One region of the Lactovum odontotermitis genome, then DNA from elsewhere that is predicted to be linked to it. Evidence: predicted binding sites of a transcription regulator. Region 1 holds the regulator's gene; each other region holds the start of a gene.
The links. The regulator CtsR, encoded in region 1, represses protease genes until heat stress. The targets are predictions, from matches to a motif close to TTGGTCAAAAAAGGTCAAANA.
Positions count from the first base shown of each region.

Region 2: ftsH (ATP-dependent zinc metalloprotease FtsH) is a predicted target of CtsR. The motif match lies at 1,288-1,308, and genes of this name have one in related genera.
Region 3: ACYQ2E_RS07960 (ATP-dependent Clp protease ATP-binding subunit) is a predicted target of CtsR. The motif match lies at 1,232-1,252, and genes of this name have one in related genera.
Region 4: ACYQ2E_RS04110 (ATP-dependent Clp protease proteolytic subunit) is a predicted target of CtsR. The motif match lies at 1,128-1,148, and genes of this name have one in related genera.

Region 1 is NZ_BAAGGQ010000002.1:50,329-53,460, reverse strand. It holds gene ACYQ2E_RS01685 (TrmH family RNA methyltransferase) at 1-503, shown strand, start outside; gene ACYQ2E_RS01680 (GNAT family N-acetyltransferase) at 536-1,093, shown strand; gene ACYQ2E_RS01675 (CtsR family transcriptional regulator) at 1,179-1,619, shown strand; gene ACYQ2E_RS01670 (ATP-dependent Clp protease ATP-binding subunit) at 1,624-3,132, shown strand, end outside.
Region 2 is NZ_BAAGGQ010000022.1:12,069-15,200, reverse strand. It holds gene ACYQ2E_RS10080 (phosphoglycerate kinase) at 59-1,264, shown strand; gene ftsH (ATP-dependent zinc metalloprotease FtsH) at 1,449-3,132, shown strand, end outside.
Region 3 is NZ_BAAGGQ010000013.1:32,736-35,867, forward strand. It holds gene ACYQ2E_RS07960 (ATP-dependent Clp protease ATP-binding subunit) at 1-1,149, opposite strand, end outside; gene rpoD (RNA polymerase sigma factor RpoD) at 1,391-2,662, opposite strand; gene dnaG (DNA primase) at 2,788-3,132, opposite strand, start outside.
Region 4 is NZ_BAAGGQ010000005.1:31,269-34,400, reverse strand. It holds gene ACYQ2E_RS04120 (FtsW/RodA/SpoVE family cell cycle protein) at 1-454, shown strand, start outside; gene ACYQ2E_RS04115 (hypothetical protein) at 498-1,028, opposite strand; gene ACYQ2E_RS04110 (ATP-dependent Clp protease proteolytic subunit) at 1,227-1,823, shown strand; gene ACYQ2E_RS04105 (MurR/RpiR family transcriptional regulator) at 1,968-2,720, shown strand; gene ACYQ2E_RS04100 (PTS sugar transporter subunit IIB) at 2,930-3,132, shown strand, end outside.

The sequences.
Region 1 (3,132 bases):
TATTAAAAAGCATATCCGACACCGAGAATCCGCAAGGCGTAATAGCTGAAGTCACAAAATCGGATAAATCGTCCATAAATTACGAAGGAAAAATACTAATACTGGAAAATGTCCAGGACCCTGGAAATGTCGGCACACTCATTCGCACAGCTGATGCCGCAGGCTTTGACGGCATCATTTGTGTCGGTGAAACAGCCGATACATACAGCCCGAAAGTCTTACGCTCCGCTCAAGGCAGCACTTTCCACATACCAGTCACAATCGGCTCGGACGAAATTTACGACCATGTCCAGAATCTGCTGGTCAGCACACTATCGAAAGATTCAGTCGATTATCGCACAGTAAAACTGAAACATTTTGCGCTAGTATTGGGCAATGAAGGCGCAGGTGTCTCAAAACACGCAATTGAATCAGCCAAGCAGCTGATTCACATCCCCATGCCGGGACAAGCAGAATCGCTCAACGTCGCAGTAGCCGGCGGGATTCTGATGTTTGGACTTTAATATTTTAAAGAAGTGAAGGAGAGGAATCAGTTATGAATATAAAAATTATACTAGCAGAGCATGAAGTTTTTGAAACAGAGCGCCTGATTTTGCGCAAAGTGGAACTGGCAGATGCCGAAGACATGTTCGAATACGGGCAGGACGAAGAAACCACAGAATATGTCTTTCCAAGGAAAAAAAGCCTTGAAGACACCAAAGAAGGTATTGTAGATTATTTTATTCCGAAACGCCTGGAAACCTGGGCCATTGTCGAAAAAACAAGCGGAAAAATGCTGGGAACCATTGACCTGCGTGTCCAAAATGACCAGGGAGATTTCGGCTGGGTTCTCAACCGGAAATTCTGGGGACGCGGCTATGCGCCTGAAGCCGCCGCTTGCCTGCGCGATTTTGCATTTAATGAACTTAAGTTATCTGTGCTGACTGCCACATGTGACAGTGAAAATTCTCGTTCGAGCCATGTCATGAAAAAGCTCGGCATGAAGAAATTAGGACAGACCTGGATATACCGGGAGAAATTAGGACGCTCAACCCCGCATGATTATTGTGCGCTGACCCGTGAGGAGTTTTTAGACGATAAAGCACATGATTAGTATTTCATGACAAGTCAGCTGAAATCTGCTATAATAGTCAAAGATAGTCAAAGTCAAGAGGCAGGAGGCAGGAGGTAAGTAGAACATGGAAAACACATCAGATTTGATTGAGGCCTATCTGAAGAAGCTGTTAGCTGAGGCCAGGGAAATTGAAATCAAGCGTTCGGAAATCGCTGAGCGTTTTTCAGTTGTGCCTTCGCAGATTAATTATGTGATTAAAACACGCTTTAATTCAACTCAGGGCTTTGATGTGGAGTCAAAGCGCGGCGGCGGCGGATATATCAAGATTGTCAAGTTCCAGTATTCAAATAAGCATGAGCTTTTGTCCAATCTTTATGAGCGTCTGCCGGAGAATCTGACAGCGCACGATATTAGCGAAGTTCTGCAGCTGCTCTTTGATGAAGGAATCTTGACTGAGCGTGAGGGAAATCTGCTTTTGCCGATTTTGACCAGTGATGAGATTTCTGGTGCTGCCAGAGGACGTCTGCTGCATCAGGTGCTTGAAAAATTAGACAGGATTAATTAATTTAATGTTATTTGACAAAAATGATTATACGCCGGCGGCGCAAAAAGTGCTGCGGCGGGCAATTGATATTGCTTATCAGTATGCTTATCAGTTTGTAGGCTCTGAACATATTCTGGCGGCACTTTGTGAAGTTTCAGATACGCTGGTTGACGGCTATCTGCTGGACCGCGGCGTGACTTACGATTTGGTGGTAGACGAGATTTCGGCTTTATCAAGTAAAAATGTTTTTAATAAAAGCGATATGGAATTTAGCCCGCGGGTGAAGCATATGCTGACAACCGCAAAGATTCTGGCTGAAGAAAACCAGATGGATAAGGTGGGAACTGAGTTTATCCTGCTTTCGATTTTGGGCGAGGATAATTCCTTTGCACTGACAATTCTAGATGAGCTGGATGTGGACATGCGTGAGCTTTTTAAGGCCGTGACTAAAGATAATAATCTTCATCTGCCCAAAGCGAACCAGCAGCAGAGCAAGATGGTCGTGCCGATGTCTCAGCGCCGCCGCATCAATACGGTGGATAAAAACTCGAAGACGCCGACGCTTGACAGTGTTTCGACAAACATGACAGCGGACGCGGCAGCAGGAAAATTCGACCCGACAATCGGACGTGATGCTGAAATCGAGCGTCTAATCCATGTTTTGAGCCGCCGCAGCAAGAATAATCCTGTTCTGGTCGGTGAGCCGGGTGTCGGAAAGACAGCCATTGTTGAGGGACTTGCGAGCCGCATTGCTGCTGGTCAGGTTCCGAAAAATCTGCAGGATGTGCGCCTGGTGGCCTTGTCCATGGCAAATGTCGTCGCTGGGACTTCCCTTCGCGGAGAATTTGAAGACCGTATGGTGGCAATTGTTGATGAAGTTTCAAAAGACCCGAACACGATTTTGTTCATTGATGAGCTGCATACGATTATCGGCGCTGGAGGCGGCAATGACTCCGTCAGCGACGCGTCCAATATCTTGAAGCCGGCACTGGCGCGCGGTGATTTTCAGCTGATTGGCGCCACCACTTTCAAAGAATACCAGAAATACATTGAAAAAGACGAGGCGCTGGAACGCCGTCTGGCGCGGATAGTAGTAGAAGAGCCGACGCCTGAAGCATCTGTAGAGATTCTCAAAGGCCTGCGCTGGAAATTTGAAGACTTCCACAATGTCAAGATTCCCGATGAAGTGCTGGAGAAGACAGTTGAGCTGAGCATCCGCTACATGACGAACCGCAAGCTGCCTGACAAGGCAATTGACTTACTGGACGAGGCCTGCGCCCGTGTCAAAGTTCAGGAAAAAACGACCGTCAGCAAGAGCCTTGAACTTGAAAAACAGTTGTTTGACCTGCAGGAGAAGCTCCCGACAGCAGTCGAGGCAATGGACTTCAAGAAAGCCAAGGCGATTAACAAAGAAATGGACCAGCTGAATCAGAAGCTGAATCGCAGTGAAACAGCAGCTGCATCTTCATCTGCACAAGAAGTGACATTGAACGACCTTTATTCAGTTCTGTCAAAATTGACAGGCGTGCCGGTT
Region 2 (3,132 bases), on a different contig from region 1:
AACAAATATTATAGCGACTGCCTAGCAGCCGTTATTCCAAAAGGAGATTTTATATAAAATGGCAAAACTAACTGTCAAAGACATCCAATCCGAACTAGCAGGCAAGAAAATCCTTGTCCGTGTTGACTTCAACGTTCCAATCAAAGACGGCGTCATCACGAACGATAACCGTATCACGGCGGCCCTTCCAACCATCAAGTTCATCCTTGAGAACCATGGCCGTGCAATTCTTTTCAGCCACCTCGGCCGTGTAAAGACGGAGGAAGATAAGGCAGGCAAGAGCCTCGCCCCTGTCGCTGCGGACCTCAGCAAAAAATTGGGTCAGCCTGTCGTATTTATTCCAGGCGTGACACGCGGTCCTAAACTCGAAGAGGCTATCAATGAGCTGAAAGACGGCGAGATTCTGCTGGTAGAAAACACTCGTTTTGAGGATGTTGACGGTAAGAAAGAATCCAAAAATGACCCTGAGCTCGGCAAGTACTGGGCTTCACTCGGCGACGGCATTTTCGTCAACGATGCATTCGGCACCGCTCACCGCGCACACGCTTCAAACGTCGGCATTTCAGCAAATGTTGACAAGGCAGTGGCCGGCTTCCTCCTGGAAAATGAAATTGCCTATATCCAAGAAGCAGTTGAGAATCCGGTCCGTCCATTTGTGGCAATCCTCGGCGGCTCAAAAGTTTCAGACAAAATCGGCGTTATCGAGAACCTGCTGAAAAAAGCTGACAAGGTCATTGTCGGCGGCGGTATGGCCTATACTTTCTTCAAGGCACAAGGCCACGAAATCGGCAATTCCCTGGTTGAGGACGACAAGCTCGATTTAGCAAAGGAATTGCTTGAGAAAGCTAACGGCAAATTGATTCTGCCAGTGGATTCAAAAGAAGCGAATGCATTTTCTGACTATACTGAGGTGAAAGACACTGAAGGCATTGATATTGACCCTGGTTTCCTGGGACTTGATGCAGGTCCGAAGACAATTGCAGAGTTCGGCAAAGAACTTGCCGGCGCGAAAACTGTTGTCTGGAACGGCCCAGTCGGCGTCTTTGAGAATCCTGATTTCCAGGCTGGTACAATCGGTGTTATGGATGCGATTGTGGCTCAGCCAGGCGTAAAATCAATTATTGGCGGCGGAGATTCAGCTGCTGCTGCAATCAATCTTGGCTATGCCGATAAATTCTCATGGATTTCAACTGGCGGCGGCGCTTCTATGGAACTCCTTGAAGGCAAGGTGCTTCCAGGACTTGCTGCTCTTACGGATAAATAAACTTTTTTGACGAAAAACCTTAATTGGTCAAAAAAGGTCAGAAATCAGTCTAAAGTCTGAGGGAAATCTCAGACTTTTCTGGTATGCTGGTAGTCACTTCATTGAGCTTAATCTGGCAAAATTTGTTATAATGGATAAAGCTAGATTAGACTAGATTAGATTAGACTGAATAAGATAGGTAAATATGCAGAATCCGAATAATAGTAATAATAACAAGCGGCCGGGCGGTTTCATCAGAAACTCCTTCATCTGGATTGCGGCACTGATTATTGTCATCATTGGCGCGAACATGTTTATGGGCGGGAACAATAGTGCCACTAAAAATGTGAGTTACAGTGAATTAACCAGCAAAATCAAAGACGGCAACATCAAAGAGCTGACTTTCCAGCCGGTGAACGGCATCATGAAGATTGCGGCTGAATATGAAAATCCGGTCAAAGACAGCAGTGCGCCGAATTTCCCTTTGCTTGGAAATTCCTCTTCAACTGTGAAGGGCTTCTACAGCTATGTCATTCCAACGGACGGAAATATCACGGACTTGCAAGAGCTGGCCGATAAGGAAAATATTAAGGCTACTGTGCTTCAGACACCGACAGAGAGCTTTTGGATGACTCTGCTTAGCGGCTGGCTGCCGATTATTTTAATGATGGCCTTTTTCTACTTCATGATGAGCGGATTGGGCGGCCGCGGCGGCGGTGCAGGCAATCCGATGTCTTTCGGCAAATCTCGTGCGAAGCAGCAGGATGCCAAGACTTCCAAAGTCAGATTTGAAGATGTGGCTGGTGAAGACGAAGAAAAACAGGAACTCTTTGAAGTCGTTGATTTCCTGAAAAATCCTAAGAAATATCACGACCTCGGCGCTAGAATTCCGGCAGGTGTGCTGCTTGAAGGCCCTCCGGGAACTGGTAAAACCTTGCTGGCAAAAGCCGTTGCAGGCGAAGCTGGTCGCCCCTTCTTCAGCATTTCAGGTTCTGATTTCGTCGAAATGTTTGTCGGTGTCGGCGCCAGCCGTGTGCGTGACCTCTTTGAAAATGCCAAGAAAAATGCGCCGTCTATCGTCTTCATTGATGAAATTGATGCTGTCGGCCGTCAGCGTGGTGCTGGTCTCGGCGGCGGAAACGATGAGCGCGAGCAGACATTGAACCAGCTCCTGGTTGAAATGGACGGATTTACTGAAAATCAGGACGCCGTCATTGTCATTGCAGCGACGAACCGCTCAGACGTGCTCGACCCAGCCTTGCTGCGTCCAGGCCGTTTTGACCGTAAAGTCCTTGTAGGTGCGCCGGATGTCAAGGGACGCGAAGCTGTCCTGCGTGTTCACGCGAAGAATAAACCGCTGGCAGCTGACGTTGACCTCAAAGTGGTTGCCCAGCAGACCCCTGGCTTTGTAGGGGCTGACCTGGAAAATGTTCTGAATGAAGCCGCTCTGGTTGCAGCTCGTCGTAACAAGAAAATCATTGATGCTTCAGATATTGATGAAGCAGAAGACCGTGTCATTGCAGGCCCTGCCAAGAGAGACAAGAGAATTTCCGAGCATGAGCGTGAAATGGTGGCCTACCATGAAGCAGGTCACACCATTGTTGGTCTGGTGCTCTCAAATGCTAATACGGTTCACAAAGTTACAATCGTACCGCGCGGCCGTGCAGGCGGCTATATGATTGCCCTGCCTAAGGAAGACCAGTTCCTGATGTCGAAAGAAGATATGCAGGAAAATCTGGCCGGCCTGATGGGCGGCCGAGCAGCCGAGCAGATTATTTTCAACACAATCACGACAGGCGCTTCAAATGACTTTGAGCAGGCAACACGTATTGCGCGCGGAATGGTGACGCAGTACGGCATGTCCGACAAGCTCGGCCCAATCAGCTATG
Region 3 (3,132 bases), on a different contig from region 1:
CTTGGCAATCTGGTCGCGGAAATAGGCCGCTTTCTCAAAGTCCTCCGAGCGCATGGCCTCATTTTTCGCTTTCTCAGCTTCGTTGATACGATTCTGAACATCCTCAGGGTTGACAAACTTCAAGGTCAGATTTTTCTTCGAGCCAGATTCATCCAGCAAGTCAATCGCTTTATCGGGCAAGAAACGATCTTGGATATAACGGTTTGACAGATTCACAGCCGCCAGAATTGCATCATCGGTATATTTGACGTGGTGATAATCCTCATATCGCTGCTGAATACCGCGGAGAATAGTGATTGTCTCGTCAACAGTCGGCTCATCAACAGTCACAGGCTGCATACGACGCTCCAGCGCCGCATCTTTTTCAATCGTCCGGTATTCATTCAGCGTCGTAGCCCCAACCAGCTGCAGCTCGCCGCGCGCCAGTGCAGGCTTCATGATATTGCCCGCATCCATGTTGCCGTCGCCGGCCGAACCTGCACCTACGATTTCATGGATTTCATCAATGAACAGAATCACATCTTTGCGCTTCTTGACTTCGTCCAGGAGCTTTTTCATGCGCTCTTCAAACTGACCGCGAATACCCGTTCCCTGTACCAGAGAGACAACATCCAAGCGGATAACTTCTTTATTTGCAAGCTTCTGCGGCACATCGCCGTCCACAATTTTCTGCGCCAGTCCTTCAACCACAGCAGTTTTACCAACACCTGGCTCACCAATCAGGACAGGATTATTTTTAGTCCGGCGGTTCAGAATTTCAATCACGCGCGTAATTTCTTCGTCGCGCCCAATGACAGGGTCAATTTCGCCGCGGCGCGCAGCCTCAGTAATGTTGATGCCATATTCGCCCAGCAAACCCTTATCTTTTTTCGGACCGCGCGGACCGCCAGGCCCACGACCAGCTTGAGTCGGCGGCGTCTGAAACGAACCTTGCTGCTGACCATTTAAGGCGCTGAAAATATCGCCGAATGGATTAAAAGGCTCCTGAGGAGCAGATTCGGGCTGACTATTAGCGAAAAGTGCCTCTTGACCTCCAGCCTTCATGATTTGATAACAATTTTGACAGAGATCCGTCTGCCGTTTCTGACCATTCACGTTCGTGTAGAGGTGAATCGTCGCTTCATTTAGATTACAATTTTGACAGAGCATACTTTTTGCCCTCCTTTTTCTTTGAAAACATCACTATTTTACTGCAAATAGTTTAACCAAAGGTTAAATTCGGCTTGACAAAACTTTGACCTTTTTTGACCTTTGTTAAACTATTATATACTAAGTTTTTGCGCTTGTCAAGAGATTGAATCGACTTGTAAAGCTTGTTATATTCAGCCTTTACAGCTTTTCAGAAAAATAAATTAGCACTCCAGGTTTCGAAGTGCTAATCTGCAAATAATTAATTCATAAAGTCTTTCAACTTTTTGCTGCGGCGCGGATGACGCAATTTTTTCAGCGCCTTGGCCTCAATCTGACGAATACGCTCACGCGTCACCTTAAACTGCTTGCCCACATCTTCTAAAGTATGCATACGACCGTCATCCAGGCCGAAACGCATACGCAGCACATTTTCCTCACGGTCCGTCAGTGTGTCCATGACCTCGTCGAGCTGCTCGCGCAACATCGTCCGGTTAGTATAAGTCGCCGGGTCCTCAATAATATTGTCTTCAATAAAGTCGCCCAGATGAGAGTCGTCCTCTTCACCAATCGGCGTCTCCAGCGAAACCGGGTCCTGAGCAATCTTCAGAATCTCACGCACACGAGACGCTTCCAAGCCCATTTCCTTGCCGATTTCCTCTGGCGTCGGCTCCTGCCCATTCGTCTGCATCAGCGTACGCTGCACACGAATCAGCTTGTTAATCGTCTCAACCATATGCACAGGAATACGAATCGTCCGCGCCTGGTCCGCAATCGCGCGCGTAATCGCCTGGCGAATCCACCAAGTCGCATAAGTTGAAAACTTGAAGCCCTTCGTGTAATCAAACTTATCCACCGCCTTCATCAAGCCCATATTGCCTTCCTGAATCAAGTCCAGGAACTGCATCCCGCGCCCGCTGTAGCGCTTCGCAATCGACACTACCAGACGCAAGTTAGCCTCCGCCAGCATCTGCTTGGCCATCTCCCCCTCTTCGCCGCCGCGGATAATCGCCTCCGCCAGCTTCGTCTCTTCCTCAATCGGAATCAGGTTGTACTGGCCAATTTCCTTCAGATACATGCGCACAGGATCGTCAATTCTGGACTTCGCAACAATATTGTCCAGATTCTCGGCCTCAGCGTCCTTCTGGATGCTCTCGTTTGACGCCACTGCCAGGTCTGAAGGATTCCCCTTTTCATCCAGGATAGAAATACCTGCATCCTGAATCTTCTGAATGGCCTCTTCTATCTGGTCTGCTTCCAGACCCAGCTTGATGGCCAAATCATCAGTAATCTCTGTATCCACCACGGTCATCGTAACCTTGTGATTCGCGATGAAATCCTTTAACTCTTTGTTAAAAACAGTTTTACTTGTCTTCTTCTCCTCTTTGGCTTTAGCCTTATGTGCCGGCTCAGACTTTTTAGACGTTTCAGCATTTTTTGCCGCCGGCTTTTTCCTTACTCTGACTTTTTTGCCGAAGTCTTTGCTGGCGCCTGACTTTTCCATGGCCGCCAGCAGCTTTTTCACATCCTCCATCACAATAGATGAAGAATGCGACACAACCGGCAGTTTCAGTTTCTTTGCTTCTGCCACCAAATCCACATTGCTGTAGCCGGTTTCTCTTGCAAGATCGTAAAGACGTTTTTTCACTTGTTTTTGAGTCAAATTTGCCCCCTCTGTAGCTGTTGTCGTAATTGGACGATTTGCTGCGCCAATTCGAGTTCTTTTTTCTGATTGCCTTCTTTCCTGGCCTCGGTGCCCTGCCGCGACAAATTCTCAATCTTGCTCAGCACACTTTCACGCTTAAAATTTTCCAGGAGCTCATGCAGCTCATCTTCTGTGAAAGTTTCCGGCAGATTCAAGTTGAGAATGTCGAAATAAAGCCCGCGCAGACTTTCATCCAAAGTTTCCGGAAAGAAAGTCTGATCAATTGTTCCCGTTGTCATTTGCTCAATAATCAGCGCACTGAACAAAGCATCCGTATCCGGATTCTGGAATTTTACCGC
Region 4 (3,132 bases), on a different contig from region 1:
TTCAAACGGCGGCTGGACGGGGCTTGGTCTGGGTAATTCAATTGAAAAAAAGGGCTATTTGCCTTATGCTTCGACGGACTTCGTTTTCCCGATTGTGGTTGAGGAACTGGGTGTTATCGGCGGATTTATCGTGCTCGGGGTCCTGTTCTTCCTGATTCTGCGCATTCTGCTGGTGGGAATCCGAGCAAGGCATCCGTTTAATGCACTGATTTGTATTGGGACTAGCTCGATGCTGCTGGTTCAGACTTTTGTCAATGTGGGGGGCGCCATCGGCTTGATTCCTGAGACGGGCGTTACCTTTCCATTCTTGAGTCAGGGCGGCTCTTCGCTATTTGTTTTGTCCATCGCCATTGCATTGGCGTTGAATGCCTCGGCTCACGAGAAATTGCTGGAGCTCAAAGCCGAGGAAAATTATTTGCTCAAGCAGCGTGAGAACAATCGTAAATGGAGATAAATTGAATTGAAAAAAGCCTAGTGACGGGCTTTTTATGTAAATATTAAATCTTAAAGTATTGTTTTTTCAGAATGCTCGGGTAAACATTTTTCATCGTTTCAAGCTCTTTCTTCTTGGCTTCCATTTCATCGGTGATGACAACGGAAAAGTCTTCGAAGATACGGCGTGAGTCGCGGAAAATGTAACCGCCGTTTTTTAAATCGTCTGCATCCTCAAAAACCGCCAGATGATTGGACAGATTTTTGAAAAACTGGTCCATGAAATAGACAGGTATGTAGAGATTGTGCAAAGAAGTATAGTTCTTTAAAAAGTGGTAGTCCGCAAAAGCTATCTTGACATCCTCGCGCGGGTCGACCAGATTTCGGTCGGCTTCTGACACAGGCCGGTTGAGAATCTCTATGATTTTGATGTTCAGATTGCGGCGGACTTCAATCTCAAGATGAAGTTTTTCAGCAGCGAGTCCTTTTTTGTAACGATTTTCATCAAAACGGAAATAAAGAAAGAAAGCCAGAACAAAAAGAATACAGGCTAAAACAAATCCGCTCAAAAATGCAAGTAGTACAGAAGTATCCATATCGTCCATTATACAGGGAAGCGCTGTAAATTTCAAGGAATATTTACCAGAAACAGAATTTTCAGTAATTTTGTTTCAATAATTTTGCTCAATTCATAATCTTTGACCTTTCTTGACCAATGAGTTATAATAGATTATCACAAATTTGAAAGATGGCCGAACCTTCGGGCGAATGCCATTCCAAAGGAGAGAATAAATATGACATTAATCCCTACAGTTATTGAACAATCAAGCCGCGGCGAACGCGCCTATGACATTTACAGCCGGCTTCTGAAAGACCGCATCATCATGCTTCAAGGCCAGGTAGAAGACGGCATGGCCAATGCGATTATCGCCCAGCTCCTGTTTTTGGATGCGCAGGACAATACAAAAGATATTTATCTATACATCAATACACCTGGCGGCTCTGTTTCTGCGGGACTTGCCATCGTTGACACGATGAACTTCATCAAGTCTGACGTCCAGACAATCGTCATGGGAATGGCTGCTTCAATGGGCACCATCATTGCCTCAAGCGGTCAGAAAGGCAAACGTTTCATGCTGCCGAACGCCGAGTACCTGATTCACCAGCCAATGGGCGGTGCGGGCCAAGGAACGCAGCAGACGGATATTCAGATTATTGCTGACTCGATTAAGAAGACGCGTGACCGCCTGGAGAAGATTTTAGCGGATAATTCGGGCAAGCCGATTGAGCAGGTTCATGCGGACTGTGAGCGCGACCACTGGATGGATGCGAAGGAGACGCTGGATTATGGCTTTATCGATGAAATCTTAGAGAGAAACGATTTAAAATAATTAAAGAATTGAAATGGGGAAGCGATGCTTTCCCATTTGCATACTGAATTTTACTGGGTTAGGGTTACCTACTCACAGTTGTCACAAATTGAGAGTGAAAGGTCTAGCCGAGCGCTTGCGCGAATGCTATTTCAAGGAGGAGAAATGTTTGATACGAATTCTGTTAAAAAACTCAATGACTTAGAAATGCTGGCCTTTGACTACATCAACTGCGAGCCGGAAAAAGTCCAGAACATGACTATTCGTGAGTTTGCAGATACCATTCATACCTCCACCACGGTTATTGTGCGTCTTGCTTCTAAGCTTGGCTTCAAAGGCTGGGCTGATTTGAAATATTACCTTAAATCCAAAGAGGCTGAATTCAGCAAAGTTGATGAAAGTTATAAATCCAGAGTTTCGTTAGATTTATTCTGGAAACAGCTGGCTGAACCTGCAAGTCAGAAGAAGGTCAATCAAGCCGCGACTGCGATTGCGAACTCTAAATACACAGTTTTTCTTGGACTTGGTACTTCCGATGCCCTTTGTCAATATGGTGCGCGCTATTTCAGTAATTTGGGAATTTCTGCTTTCGCGTTCAGCGATATGTTCCGGCCTGTCGGCGTAAATGAGTTTGCAGATACTGTGGCCATTGTTCTATCTGTATCTGGAGAAACTTTGGAAGTTGTCCAGGAAACGATGGCTGTTAAACGCTCGGGAGCTTTTCTTATCACTATTTCCAATAACGAAAAATCTCCCCTTTCAAAGATGGCCGACATTGATTTGTCCTACAATGTTCTCAATGAATATGCAACGCCAAAAGGTGACGTGAAATTAACTACACAGATTCCAGCGCTTGCTTTGCTGGAGCTGCTGGCTTATCGAACGCACCAGATTTCCAATAACTCAATTATTTTATAAAGTCTGTTTTTCGCTATCACTACAGTCAAAATCGAATGTTAATTCGGTTTTTTCTTTTCCCTTAATTCAATCGCGGGGATTATTTAGATAAAATATTTGTTATTTTTTATGGAACAAATTTTTTTAGTTAAAAATTATCTTGTAAAAAAGAAGGGAAAGCGCTATTATAAATTTGTAATTCAAATAGTTAAAAACAGAAAGGAAAAATTATGGCAGATAAAATCATTGCACTTGCTTGCGCTGGCGGAATGTCAACTTCACTTTTGGCCAAGAGAATGATGGATGCTGCGAAGCTGCAAGGAAAGGATTACGAAATTTCCGCTAATGCGACATCTGTGGCGCAGAGGCTGCTGAATGTAACGCCAAAGCCGGATGTTCTCCTGCTTGGTCCTCAGGTTGCTTATCTGAAAGC